DNA from 3 places in the Priestia aryabhattai genome. Region 2 is predicted to be linked to each of the others. Evidence: riboswitches for the same ligand, from Rfam matches in the RefSeq annotation. Region 2 holds a riboswitch; each other region holds the start of a gene.
What was found. Region 2 has a riboswitch for cobalamin ahead of nikA (nickel ABC transporter substrate-binding protein). Riboswitches for the same ligand answer to the same signal wherever they lie in the genome.
Positions count from the first base shown of each region.

Region 1: another riboswitch for cobalamin. It lies ahead of M3225_RS09485 (cobyric acid synthase); the one in region 2 lies ahead of nikA (nickel ABC transporter substrate-binding protein).
Region 3: another riboswitch for cobalamin. It lies ahead of M3225_RS23185 (HoxN/HupN/NixA family nickel/cobalt transporter); the one in region 2 lies ahead of nikA (nickel ABC transporter substrate-binding protein).

Region 1 covers NZ_JAMBOQ010000002.1:506,659-511,318, forward strand. The annotation lists gene M3225_RS09470 (nitroreductase family protein) at 1-164, shown strand, start outside; gene M3225_RS09475 (APC family permease) at 484-2,046, shown strand; gene M3225_RS09480 (YdcF family protein) at 2,106-2,669, opposite strand; cobalamin riboswitch at 2,817-2,996, shown strand; gene M3225_RS09485 (cobyric acid synthase) at 3,089-4,615, shown strand.
Region 2 covers NZ_JAMBOQ010000008.1:98,126-102,785, reverse strand. The annotation lists gene M3225_RS24880 (tautomerase family protein) at 70-459, shown strand; gene ftsZ (cell division protein FtsZ) at 819-1,823, shown strand; cobalamin riboswitch at 1,826-2,015, shown strand; gene nikA (nickel ABC transporter substrate-binding protein) at 2,163-3,704, shown strand; gene M3225_RS24865 (GNAT family N-acetyltransferase) at 3,789-4,301, shown strand; gene M3225_RS24860 (CitMHS family transporter) at 4,615-4,660, opposite strand, start outside.
Region 3 covers NZ_JAMBOQ010000006.1:59,520-64,179, forward strand. The annotation lists gene M3225_RS23170 (ABC transporter ATP-binding protein) at 142-1,074, shown strand; gene M3225_RS23175 (undecaprenyl-diphosphatase) at 1,258-1,851, shown strand; gene M3225_RS23180 (organic hydroperoxide resistance protein) at 1,995-2,414, shown strand; cobalamin riboswitch at 2,520-2,702, shown strand; gene M3225_RS23185 (HoxN/HupN/NixA family nickel/cobalt transporter) at 2,836-3,633, shown strand; gene M3225_RS23190 (M20 family metallopeptidase) at 3,863-4,660, shown strand, end outside.

The DNA of each region.
Region 1 (4,660 bases), on a different contig from region 2:
CTTTACAACATTACAATCCATTGATTGACGATGAAGTAAAAGCAGCTTGGCATATTCCAAGTTCATGGAAGCTGATTGCCCAAATGCCATTTGGTAATCCTGTGGCACCGGCGGGAGAAAAAGAGTTTCAAGCGCTAAGTGAACGTGTAAAAGTATTTAAATAATCACAAAAAAAGCTTGGGATTTTCTAATTTCAAGCTTTTTTTTACGAAGAATAGTTTGAATATTCTTTTATGTTTAACCTAAGAAAAATGCGGTTAAATAAGGGGAGTAGTCCTCAAATCTTCTGTGGAATTTATGCGTTATACATAAACAATTCAATGATGTTTTGCAAAAAAATAAAGTTTTTAACTTGGTTTTTTAGAGAATATTTGTTAACATATCCACTTGTGAGGTCTTAGTAAGAGGAGGATGATGTAAAGAATCCCATATCGGACGCAAGGGCGTTAGGTATGTGGAGTGGGAATTTTAAAGGAGGATTTTATGTCTGATCAAGGAAAGTTTAAAAAATCAATATCGTTACTTGACCTAACGTTAATTGGGATGGGAGCTATTTTTGGTTCCGCCTGGTTATTTGCGGTTAGTAACGTAGCGTCAAAGGCTGGTCCAGCCGGAAGTTTTTCGTGGCTGATTGGCGGAGTCATTATTTTACTTATCGGTTTAGTGTATGCTGAACTTGGAGCAGCGCTGCCGCGTACCGGTGGAATTATCCGTTATCCAGTTTACTCACATGGTCACTTAGTGGGTTACTTAATTTCATTCATTACCATTATTGCTTACACTAGTTTGATTGCCATCGAGGTAACGGCTGTACGTCAGTATGTTGCTTTTTGGCTTCCTGGTCTAACTAAACATGGTTCTGAATCGCCTACTACAATTGGCTGGTTATTTCAGTTCGCGTTGTTAACGCTATTTTTTATCATTAACTACGTAAGTGTAAAAGCATTTGCTAAGTCAAATGTCATTATATCTGTGTTCAAATATGCGGTTCCTCTTACAATTATCGTCGTGTTAGCTTATCACTTCAAATCAGCTAACTTTACAACTGGCGATTTTGCTCCGTTTGGTTTTAATGGTATTCAAGCAGCCATTTCAACAGGTGGCGTTATGTTTGCCTACCTAGGACTTCACCCTATTGTTTCTGTAGCCAGTGAAGTTAAAAATCCGCAGCGTAATATTCCAATCGCGCTAATTATCTGTATTGTACTTTCAGCGATTATTTACACAGCACTGCAAGTATTGTTCATTGGTAACATTCCGTCTGATATGCTATCAGGAGGATGGGGAACAATTCAAGAGCAATTCTCTTTACCATTTAAAGATATTGCACTTATTCTAGGCCTTGGCTGGTTAGTAACGCTTGTTATTTTTGATGCTATTTTATCACCAGGCGGTAACGGGAACATCTTTATGAATACAACTTCTCGTCTAGTTTATGCTTGGTCTCGTAATGGAACACTATTTAAACGTTTCTCAAAAGTAGATAAGAAAACAGGAATTCCACGTGCGTCACTATGGCTATCATTTGGAATGTCTGTATTCTGGACACTGCCATTTCCTTCGTGGGAAGCACTAGTAAACGTATGTTCAGTAGCACTTATTCTGTCTTATGCTATTGCGCCAATTTCAGCTGCTGCATTCAGAGTAAATGCAAAAGACCTTAAAAAGCCTTTTAAATTAAAAGGTATGAGTGTTATTGCTCCTGTTTCATTTATCTTCTGTTCCTACATCGTGTATTGGTCAGGGTGGACGACAATTTCTTGGCTTCTAGGATCACAGCTTCTAATGGTCGTTATCTACGTAGCGTTTAAAAAATACGTACCAACTGACGTTGTAAAATTTGCACAGCAGCTTAAATCTGCGTGGTGGCTAGTTGCTTATTATATTATTATGCTTGTTATCTCTTACCTAGGTTCATTTGGTGGAGGACAAGGTGTGCTAAGCAACCCACTTGACTTAATTTTAATTGCTCTCGTTTCCCTCGGTATTTTCTACTGGGCGAAATATACAGGTTTACCAAAAGCAGTTATCGATACAGATGACTAATAAAAAACACGGCATGAATTCATGCCGTGTTTTTTCGTTTATATAGGCGTGTACTCTATTTATTTATCAAACAGCCATGTTTTTAAAATAGCAGCATACTCACGAAAGTAGGCTTGAAGTTTAATTGAGTTAGGTGTTTTTGCACCTAAAGGATATATGTGAAAGCCTTGACGCTTGGCAATAATAGAGGAGCGAAATAAATGAAAATCACTGCTAACAAGCACTACTTTTTTATTTTGAATATCGACTTTCTTTTTAGTGAAAGTAAAATTCTCAAAAGTAGAAGTTGACTGGTCTTCTTTTATAATTCGATCCTTTTCAATTCCTTCTTTTCGTAGAAAACGATAGGCTGCTTCTGCTTCAGAGATTTCTTCATCGGATCCTTTTCCACCCGTTACGATGACTTTTGTTTGTTTATGTGTTTGTAAATAAGATAAAGCCGTCTTTACTCGTTCTTTTAAACTAGGAGACATTTGATCTCCATCTACTTTAGAACCTAAAATGAGCACGTAATCTGCTTTTTGTGGAACAGGCTTGTGAGCTATTTGATACATAAAAAAAGATATGATTGCTATATAAAGAACAAGCAAACTAATAAAGATATAAATTATTTTTTTCTTCAACTGTGAGCACCTTCCTAGCTATTACATAAGATGTTTGGAAAATAATTGTTATTATAGCATACGAGATCCAAATAAGTATAAACACAGTAATATATAATAATAGAAGAAAATTGTTATTGTGAATGGTTATAAAATTCGTTACAATAAAGAATAAATGATTTTAAAAGTGCCTCTAAGGAGGATAATAGGGAAATCGGTGTAAATCCGGTGCAGCCCCCGCTACTGTAAATGTGGATGAACCTGCAAAGACCCACTAGTTAAACTAGGAAGGGAGCAGAAGTAAAATGAAGCATAAGCCAGGAGACCTGCTTTTAAAAACCCCTTATTTTTCGGTGGGAGAAATAAGTCAAGACAATGTGTTAATGAGCGCATGACCAAACCTTGACTTTTACAGTTAAGGTTTTTTTATGTGATAGGGAGTGGATAAAGTGAAAAAAGGAAAACCTCTTATGATTCAAGGAACGCACTCAGACGCTGGAAAAAGCATGATTGCTACAGCATTTTGCCGCATTTTTAAAGAAGACGGCTATCAAACTGCACCGTTTAAATCGCAAAATATGGCGCTCAATTCATACATTACAATGGATGGAAAAGAAATTGGCAGAGCGCAAGGAATTCAAGCAGAAGCGGCTGGAGTAGAAGCAACAACCAATATGAACCCTATTTTAATTAAACCAACTCGTGATCATGAATCTCAAATTGTCGTTCATGGAAAGCCGCTTCGTAATATGTTTGCTTTTCAGTATCGGCAAGAATTTTTTAATGAAGGTTTGAACGTTATCACAGAGGCTTATAAAGAGCTTGCAAATCATTATGATCGAATTGTGATTGAAGGTGCTGGAAGTCCTGCTGAAGTGAATTTAAACGATCGGGAACTCGTGAATATGCGCGTAGCAAAGATAGCCGAAGCCCCTGTTGTGTTAGTAGGAGATATTGATAAAGGAGGGGTTTTTGCAAGCTTAGTGGGTACTCTTCAATTGCTTCCAGATGAACACAAGTCTAGAGTTATCGGGGTGTTAATCAATAAATTCCGAGGAGACTTAGAGCTTTTAAAACCGGGGTTGAAGTGGTTTGAAGAATACACAGGTGTTCCGGTACTAGGAGTTATTCCTTATATGCACGACGTGGAAATTGACGCTGAAGATTCGTTATCACTCAGAAATTACTCAACGCTTGTGAATCCGTTAAAAGAAATCGATATTGCGGTTATCTCGTATCCACGCATCTCAAATTTTACAGACATCGACCCTCTAAGCTTAGAAGAAGACTGTCATGTGAGACTTGTAACCAAGCCGTCACAATTAGGTACGCCTGATTTAATTGTTTTACCAGGAAGTAAAAATACGATTGAAGATGCGCAGTTTTTACAAGAAAGCGGCCTGGGTCTAGCAATTAATCAAGTCTTGAACACAACGAACGTTCACGTTATTGGCATCTGCGGAGGATATCAAATGTTAGGTGAGACGATTACAGATCCCGATGCAGTAGAGTCCCGAATTGAATCTATTAAAGGGCTGGGTTTGCTTCCGGTGGAAACCATTATGACTACCAGCAAAAAAACAGAAAGAGTTTCTGGATACGTTCAGCTAGAGAGTGAAAAAGTTTCGATTGAAGGCTACGAAATTCATATGGGAAAGACGGTTTCTAAGAGCATGACGGAGGCTTTTGCAGTGGTCGATGATGAAAAAGAAGGAACGGTTAAAGAAAACGTCATTGGTACGTATGTTCATGATGTCTTTCATAATGATACTTTGCGCAGAGCTTTGCTTAATCAAATTCGTAAACATAAAAAATTGCCGCCCATTACGGATACATTTAACAGCCGCCTGCAAAAAGATGAGTCTTTTTCAAAAGCAGCGGCGTATGTGCGAGAAGCTATAGATATGGAAAAGCTGTATCATTTAATAGACAACTATAAAAGCCCGGAGCAAGCACAAAAAGTATAGCTTGCAGAGGCTTTCACTTGTTTTTTTACCAGAATTTTTAGTACG
Region 2 (4,660 bases):
TTTCACAAATGATAGTTGTGATATGATGAAGCAATAATACATTAGACAAAAAGCTGGAGGTCACTTAGTATGCCATTACTTAGATTTGATGTAATAGAAGGAAGAGATGAAAAAGAGTTAAAAACATTACTAGACGCTACTCACCGAGCGATGCTAGAAGCCTTTGGCGTCCCAGAACGCGATCGTTATCAAATTGTACATCAGCATCCTGCTCATGAAATGATTATTGAAGATACAGGTCTAGGCTTTGAGAGAAGCAAGGATTTGGTTATTATAAGTGTAACGAGCAAACAGCGAACAGAAGAGCAAAAGCAAGCTCTTTACAAATTAATTGTAAAAGAGCTGGGAGAAAGCTGCGGTATTCAGCCAAACGATATTATGATTTCAATTGTTGAGAACGGTAATGCTGATTGGAGCTTTGGCATGGGAGAAGCTCAATTCTTAACTGGGAAATTATAAAACGGTTTATTATCTAGAGGAGCCCTTATTTCTAAGGGCTTTTTCTCATTTTGTCTATAAAAATATTATTCTCTTAGTCACATCTTACTCAAAATTAAATACAGACATCTGTCAAATGAATGATACAATAAGCTTATATGCCGTTTTGAATGGAAAAATCATAAAAGAGTCCGGCGTACTAACTTCAGAACAACAATAATTTTACATAAAGATGTAAAGATTTAAAGGTTAAAAGAGAAATGTATAAAATCTGTAAAACAAAAGAACAGTTACGCGTTAAACATAGGAGTAAAAGGTTCTTCACGTGTTTTTTCGGATAAAAAGAGAAAGTAATTTTGATCATTGAGGAGGAACTTAGAATGTTTGGATTTGATGCAGATGTATCGCCATTAGTGCGAATTAAAGTAATTGGAGTCGGCGGTGGAGGAAATAACACCGTTAACCGTATGATTGAACACGGTGTACAAGGGGTAGAATTTATCGCCGTGAATACGGATGCTCAGGCGCTTAATTTATCTAAAGCAGATGTAAAAATGCAGATTGGTGCGGCATTAACGCGAGGATTAGGTGCAGGAGCTAATCCAGAAGTAGGAAGAGAAGCAGCCGAAGAAAGCAGAGAACAAATTCAAGAAGTACTGCAAGGCGCAGATATGGTATTCGTAACAGCTGGCATGGGGGGAGGGACCGGTACTGGAGCAGCTCCGGTTATTGCCCAAATTGCCCGTGAACTAAATGCTTTAACAATTGGAGTAGTTACTCGCCCTTTCAAGTTTGAAGGAAATAAACGTACCAAGCAAGCAGTAGGCGGTATTACTGCGATGAATGAATCGGTAGATACCCTTATTGTGATTCCAAACGACCGCTTGCTTGAAATTGTCGATAAAAAGACACCTATGCTTGAAGCATTCCGTGAAGCAGATAATGTTCTTCGTCAAGGTATTCAAGGTATTTCAGATTTAATCGCTGTTCCGGGGCTGATTAATCTTGACTTTGCTGATGTGAAAACAATCATGTCTAATCAAGGATTTGCCCTTATGGGTATCGGACGAGCTTCTGGATCAGATCGGGCAATTGAAGCAGCGAAAAAAGCGATTTCTAGTCCGCTGCTAGATGCATCGATTGATGGAGCAAGAGGTGTACTATTGAACATTACGAGCGGCAGCAGCCTGAGTCTTTATGAAGTACAGGAAGCAGCAGATATTGTCACGTCCGCTTCTGATCAGGACTTAAATATGATTTTTGGGTCTGTGATTAATGAAGATTTAAAGGACGAAATGATGGTAACCGTTATTGCCACTGGATTTGATGATGAAGACATTTCGCCACCAGCTTCCACTTCTAGAGTTTCAAGAGCACGCTACTAAATTAAATAACCAGCATTTATGGTGGTAATTGTTCTTCAATTGCCTTAAAAGGGAATCCGGTGAAAATCCGGAGCGGTCCCGCCACTGTAACAAGGAGCCTTATGCCAAAAAGCCACTGTCTATTTAGAGACGGGAAGGCGGTATAAGGCAGTGACTTGAAGCCAGGAGACCTGCCATAAATCGTAGCACACAATAACCTACGAGGATAGGGAGGTGTTTTGGCAGAATCAAAAATAGGATAAACAAGGGATACGTTTATCTGAATTTGTTGTGAAGACAAGCACTTCTTTTTTAGAAGTGCTTTTTTTGTGTGTATTAAAATAGAAGGTGGAAAAATGAATGATAAATAATAAAAAGCTCGTATCTATAATATTTCTTGTTTTACTTTGCCTCACTGCTTGCGCGCCTCATGAAGAGAGTATGAGTATAAAAGAAAGAAAGAAAACGGATAAAAATGTTACATTTTTATTTAATTTCACACCTACCACGCTTGATCCGCATATGGATGATGATTATACAGCAGTTCGTGCGGGAGTGGGGGAGACGCTTGTTAAGATCAGCGACGATTTAAAAATAAAGCCTTGGCTTGCTGAAAAGTGGGAAACAAAAGATAACGGTCTTACGTGGACATTTATGATAAGAAAGAACATCACGTTTCAAAATGGAAAAGCACTGGAGGCAAATGCCGTGAAGTCTTCTCTTCAAAGAGCAATAAATCAAAGTTATGCGATGAGAAACGCTTTAAAAATCAAAGAAATGAAAGCGAACGGTCATATGCTGACAATTACGTTAAAAGAACCAATGCCTAAATTTCCTTCTGAATTAGTGCATCCAAATACAGCCATTATAGATGTTGAAGCTTCTAATATAGCTAAGAAGCCCATTGGTACAGGGCCATTTCACGTTTTGTCTTTCGATCAAGGAAATCAAGTGAAATTAGAAAGATATGAAAATTATTGGAATGGGAAGGTGAAATTGAAAAGTGCGACCTTTGCATTTAACGAAGATGCTAATGCGCGAGTTGCAGCTCTTCAATCCGGAACAGCAGATATTATTTATCGTCCGTCGTTAGAAAGCTTGGGCACTTTACAAACAGATTCGTCTTTCAAAGTAAATGGAGTACCTAGTGTGCGCACCCATTTATTGCTTTATAATCAAACCAATGACGCATTAAAAGACGAAAATGTAAGGAAAGCTATAGATTCCTTATTGAACCGAAAAGAAATTGTCAGCAGCATAATGAATAATCAAGCGGCAGCGGCTCAAGGTCCATTTTTACCTGAATTTCCTTTTGCTGATAATACTGCTAGTAAGCAGAGAGGAATAACATCTGCTAAAAAGTATTTGGAGAAAGCAGGCTATCAAAATAAAAATGGAAAAACAATCAAAAACGGAAAGCCCTTATCGCTCTCTCTTGTCACATACAGTTCTTTGCCAGAACTTCCTTTGATTGCTCAGCTTATACAATCTAGTGCGAAAGAGTTAGGAATCAATATTAAGATTAATCTCGTTGAGGACAGCGATGAATATTTAATGGCAAAAGATGATTGGGGTTTAGCATTGTACAGCCTTATCACAGCACCTAGAGGGGATGCCAGCTATTATTTAAGTACGAATTATTTGCCCGGCGGTGGTTTAAATGCCAGCCGGATTAATGATGATAAGCTAACAAAAATGATTCAGCAATTAAATTCAACAGTAGATGAGGCGAAACGAGATCAGCTAGCTAAGCAAGCAACCGCTTTGATTAATAGGAAAATGCTTACATCATCGATTGTACATCCAAACATTGTTGTTGCTTATAATCAAAAAGTGAAAAACTGGACAACAAATCCAAGCGAGTATTATATGCTGACTCAGCATTTAGATGTAACCCCCTAGTCAATATTGAGGCAGGGATAGGGAGAAGAGAAAGTATACAATGATAGAGAAAAGGATGTGACAGTAAACGTGCAAGGAGTACAAATGTATCAAATTAAAGAAGTAAAAGAAAAGGATGCTGAGGTGATTCAGTTTGTCATTAATATGCGAAATGAGCTATTTCCTATGCTGGAAAAAAATCAACTTCCTGTGGATTTGCTTCATTTTAATGAGCGTTATGTTCTAGCGAAAGGCGCTGCTTTTTTTGCAGCTGTCACGGAAAATCAACAAGTAATTGGAACAATTGGTTTATACGCTTACGATGGACGGTTTCATGCATTAAAAGAGCGATATGAACATAGAACTGCAGCCGAGATTGTAAAATGCTATGTGGATCCAGCGTACCGGCGTCTAGGCATCGGACAGCAGCTGTTAAAAGCAGTTGAACAATTTGCCCAACTTCATTTTTATGACACGCTGTATCTACATACTCATCCTTTTTTACCTGGGGCTGTTCCTTTTTGGACTTCACAAGGCTTTGTCAAAAGGCTAGCTGAACAGGATGAACTATGGAATACGCTGCACATGGACAGAAAAATGCAAACGGTCATAATGTAGCTGGATCATACAGTAATTACCATAGAATTTGTATACAGGCTCATGCTATAATGAATGTAATCTACATTTATATCCTGTAGGGCAAGTCCTTACAGAAAAGAACCACGTTTCGAATTGGCTGAGACGTGGTTTTTTTCTATGAAAAATAAATAATAAAATATTTTTAAAAATATATATGAAATCGCTTTCAAAAAAGTGAAATATATTATATAATTACTAGTGTTGTGTTGTACTTTGTTAGTGTTAAATCAATATCCTACATGTGTGAGCCGATTGCCTTATGGTAGTCGGCTTTCTTTTTTATGGTTGGAGTCTAAAGGGAAATAGCGCTCGTTAAAATGGCTGTAATCGTCATGACA
Region 3 (4,660 bases), on a different contig from region 2:
AAGAATATATTGCATGGTTTAAGTATGTGACACCCTACTACTATTTAGAGCTGGAGAAAGGCTATCTAACAGTTCTCTTTATTTTTGCAGCATTTTGTTTATGTACGGCACTTTGGAGTTTTAAAAGGAGAGAAGTATAACATGTATGCCATTGAAACAAGTAAATTAACTAAAAAGTATGGATCTAAAACAGTTGTTAACAGTATTAATTTACAAGTCCCACAAGGAGAAATTTACGGGTTTTTAGGAAGAAACGGAGCAGGAAAGTCTACATTTATTAATATGCTTACCGGCGTTTCATTTCCTTCAGCAGGAGAATTTACGCTGCTGGGACAGAGTGATATTGATTTAGAGCTTCAGAAGAAAATAGGCGTTCTTCCTGACTATGCCAACTTTTACGATGAGATGACAGCGCTCAATCACCTGCGCTATTTTGTAAAGATAAACGGCCATCGCTTTTCCAATGAACACTGTAGTAATATACTGAAGAAAGTAGGCTTAGAAGGACATGAGCATCAGAAAGTTGGAAATTTTTCATTTGGAATGAAAAAGAAGTTAGGAATTGCTCAAGCAATTGTAACAGACCCAGATATTATCTTTTTAGATGAACCAACTTCTGGAGTAGATGTTGAATCTGCTCTTCACATTCATGAACTAATAAGAGAACTTAAAGGTCAAGGCAAGACGATTTTTATGACGTCTCATAATTTAAATGAAGTCGAGAAGATTTGTACACGTGTAGCGATTATGAAAAATGGCGTCATTTTAATAGAAGGTACAATGGAAGAGCTCCGCTTTCAATATCAAGCGAAAAAAACGGTGATTATCAAACATGATCCTTATCCAAACAGCCACAAAGAATATATTCAACAGTTTTTCCGTACGTTGAGTCCCGAAGTTGAATACCATCACACGTACACAAAAGTGATGCTTCAAAAAGAAAGAAATATCCCTCTTATTATTCGCGAATTGATTCAATGCGGCATCGACATTTATCAAGTTCACGTAGAAGAACCTTCTTTGGAAGAAATCTTTTTGCAAAAAAATGTTGTGGATCACTCACAAGTAAGTTGATGAGCGAAAGCCTATTGATTTACTATTCGGCCTTTTATCAGCAAGAGTTAAGAAAATAAGTAAGAAATTAAAATACGTTATTTATAAATACCAGTTAGGAAGCTTCTGACAAAATCATGTTCATTTTCTCAAGAAACTGATAAGATAGCTAATGACATTTAAAAATAAGAAAGGATTTCGATTATGTTATCAGCTATTAATTCAGTAGATTATACCATTTTCCACGCGGTGAATCAGTATGCCTCGCATGTGAAGTTTGTAGATTCGCTGATGGTATTCTTTGCAGATTATGCCCAGTATGTACTTATCGTTTTACTCGGCTTGTTTTTACTTATTAATAAAAACGGCAGCCGTGTTATAGCATTTCAAGCCTTATGTGCTTGTGCCACAGGAGTCTTTATCAATAAAGTGATTAGTTTATTTGCTTATCGAGATCGTCCGTTTATCTCTCACCACGTGAATCAGCTTATTGATCACGCCGCGAATTCTTCATTTCCAAGCGATCATGCTACATCTGCATTAGTTATCACTTTTACCATTTGGCTGCACTTCAAGCGTTCAGGGCGCATGTGGGTTGTAATGGGTGCACTCATTGCATTTTCACGCGTATGGGTAGGTGTTCACTATCCATTCGATGTATTAACAGGAGCCATTTTAGGCTGCGTGTTGGCGTTATTTATTCATTATGTTATTTTTAATACGAAACTGATGAGGGCTATTACCAACCTGTCTATTTTTCGAAAATCAGCTTATGACGAACAGTCTCAATATTATTAAGAAAAAGTCGCAAATATGCGGCTTTTTTTATTGGGGAATTTTTAATGCATTTAATACTTGTTTTTTAAAATTGAATTGTGTACAATTAAATTACGGAAACGATAAATGAAAAACTTTTAATAAAAAAGAAGAGAGGTTTATACATGAAAGCTTTATATGAAACAACAGTCGTTAACACAGGTGGAAGAACAGGAGAAGTTCATTCTTTAGATAACATCTTTAATTTGGATGTTGCAACACCTCCAGCGCTTGGTGGAGAAGCAACAACAGCAACAAACCCAGAGCAGCTATTTGCAGCTGGATACAGTGCTTGTTTCAACAGTGCGTTAGAATTTATGTTGAAAAAACACAGCGTAGAAATCAAAAGCAGTGAAGTAAAAGCTACGGTTCAGCTGCTTCCAGATAAAGCTGATCAAGGAGTAAAAATTGGAGTAGCGCTTGAAGCTCATATCGAAGGACTAGATTTAGAAACAGCGAAAAAATATGTAGACCTAGCTCACTCATACTGCCCGTATTCAAAAGCAATCAGCGGTAACGTAGACGTCACAGTAGAAGTAGTTTAATTGCTTTAAAAATCCTGCTAAGCATATAAAGCTTAGCGGGATTTTTTTATTTGAATTTTCTCTATTCATTTGTAAGCAGTACTAGTATAATGAGGAAGAAAATGAAATCATTCGCACAGTTTAGGTGCTCTTACATAGCGTAAGAGGTAACAGGGAATCGAGTGCAAATCTCGAGCGGTCCAGCCACTGTAAGCAGGGAGTTTTCTATCATATCGTCACTCAAAATGGGGAAGGCGGTAGAAAATGATGATCTCAAGCCAGGAGACCTACCTATTCTGTACACTTGACTCTTCTAGGAAAGAGGCGGTGTATCAAGGTACGCAGTGAGCAATTGCTGTTTATTTTCATATACCGACACATCCTCAATTTCTATAGAATTGAGGCTTTTTTACGTTTTATTTTAAAAAAAGGAGTGTAGGAAATGGAAGGTTTATCAGTTTTTTTACTTGTCTTTTTATTAGGAATCAGACACGGATTGGATGCCGATCACTTGGCTTTTATCGACGGCCAGACCCGATATAATTGGCGAATGGGCAGCCGTTTTGCCCCGTGGGTCGGAACACTGTTTTCACTAGGTCACGGAGGAATTGTGGCCGTCACGGCTGGGGTGCTGGGCGTGGTGATGAAAAATTTTACGTTTCCATCGTATTTCGATCATTTTGCATCTTGGGTATCAATTATCTCGCTTTTTCTAATTGGGACATTAAACGCATATCATTTGCTTCGAACCAAAAATAAAGAGGAAGAGTTTCAGCTGAGCGGATTAAAAGGGAAGTTTATGCCGAAAATCGCAAAAGGAACAACTAATCCTTTCCTAATTATTCTTGTAGGAGCGTTGTTTGCTTTAGCAGCCGAAACGGTCAGTCAAACGGCCGTGTGGTCTCTAGCTGTAGGGAACACAGGCAAGTATACGCCGCTTTTATTAGGGCTAGTATTTATGTTTGGCATGATGCTGACAGATACAATCGATTCAATGATTGTACATAAAATGGTGAATGAATCGAGTAAATTTGGACAATCTGCTTCCCGCTTGATGGGCTGGGTTATTGTTATTCTCGCATATGGTGTGTCATTCTACTTAGCGTTCACTTTCTTTAATCCGTGGGCCGAAGTGAATTTTGAAATGGTTGGCGTTATTCTGTTTATTTTCTTAGTGTCTATGTTTGTTTTTGTGAGTGTGAAATCAAAAGGGAAAAATATCAAAATAAATGTCAATTAATAAAATGAAAGCTTTAATCTGTTGAAGATTGAAGCTTTTTTGTATGAATTTGTTGAAGTTTATGGCTATTTTCGGTCGGTTATGAATAAGTTAAAGTATTATCTGTATTTTAAGGATGGAAAATTGTCTGAAAACCATTATAATTAAGGATAATTTAAGATCGTTATGTGAAACGTAGAACATACTCATACGTACGATAAATAAAATTAGTGAATGCAGGCAGCAGGGGTTGTTTGGAGGAGGAATTGATTTGAGTCAGGTAATGGTAGAACAAAGTGTATTTAGTTATTTAAAAGAACATGAACAAGAGATGCTTGAAGATTTAGTTGGATTTGTGAAAAAAGAATCACCATCCTATAGTAAAGAGTTAGTGGATCAGTGTGGAATGTATTTAACGCAGCTGTTTCAAAAGCGTCTAGGCGTAGGGCACGAAGTCATAGAAGAAAAAGAAGTAGGAAACCACTTGAAATTTACGATTGGAGAAGGAGAAAAGCAGCTTTTAATCATTGGTCACTTTGACACGGTATGGGAAAAGGGAAGGCTGAGCTTAAGAACAGAGGGAAACAAGCTGTACGGTCCGGGAATTTTAGACATGAAAGGTGGCATTGTGCAATCTATATGGGCGATTAAAGCGATTCAAGAGCTCGGCTTAGCGCTGGATAAAAAAATTGTGTTTTTCTGCAATTCAGATGAAGAGATTGGGTCGATTTCTTCTAAAAAATATATTGAAGAAGAAGCACAAAGAAGTGAAGCAGTGCTAGTAGCAGAACCTGCGGTCGCGGGTTCTGGCGCGTTAAAAACGTCGCGCAAAGGAGCGGGAATTTTCACCGTAAAAGTATGGGGACGAGCAGCACATGCGGGTAATCACCACAAAGAAGGAATCAATGCTATTGAAGAGCTGGCGCGCCAAGTGATTTTCCTTCAAGGTTTAACAGATTACGAAAAAGGTACAACGGTGAACGTTGGGACATTTACGGGAGGCAGCGGTACAAATGTAGTGCCGGAATATGCAGAAGCGCACGTGGAT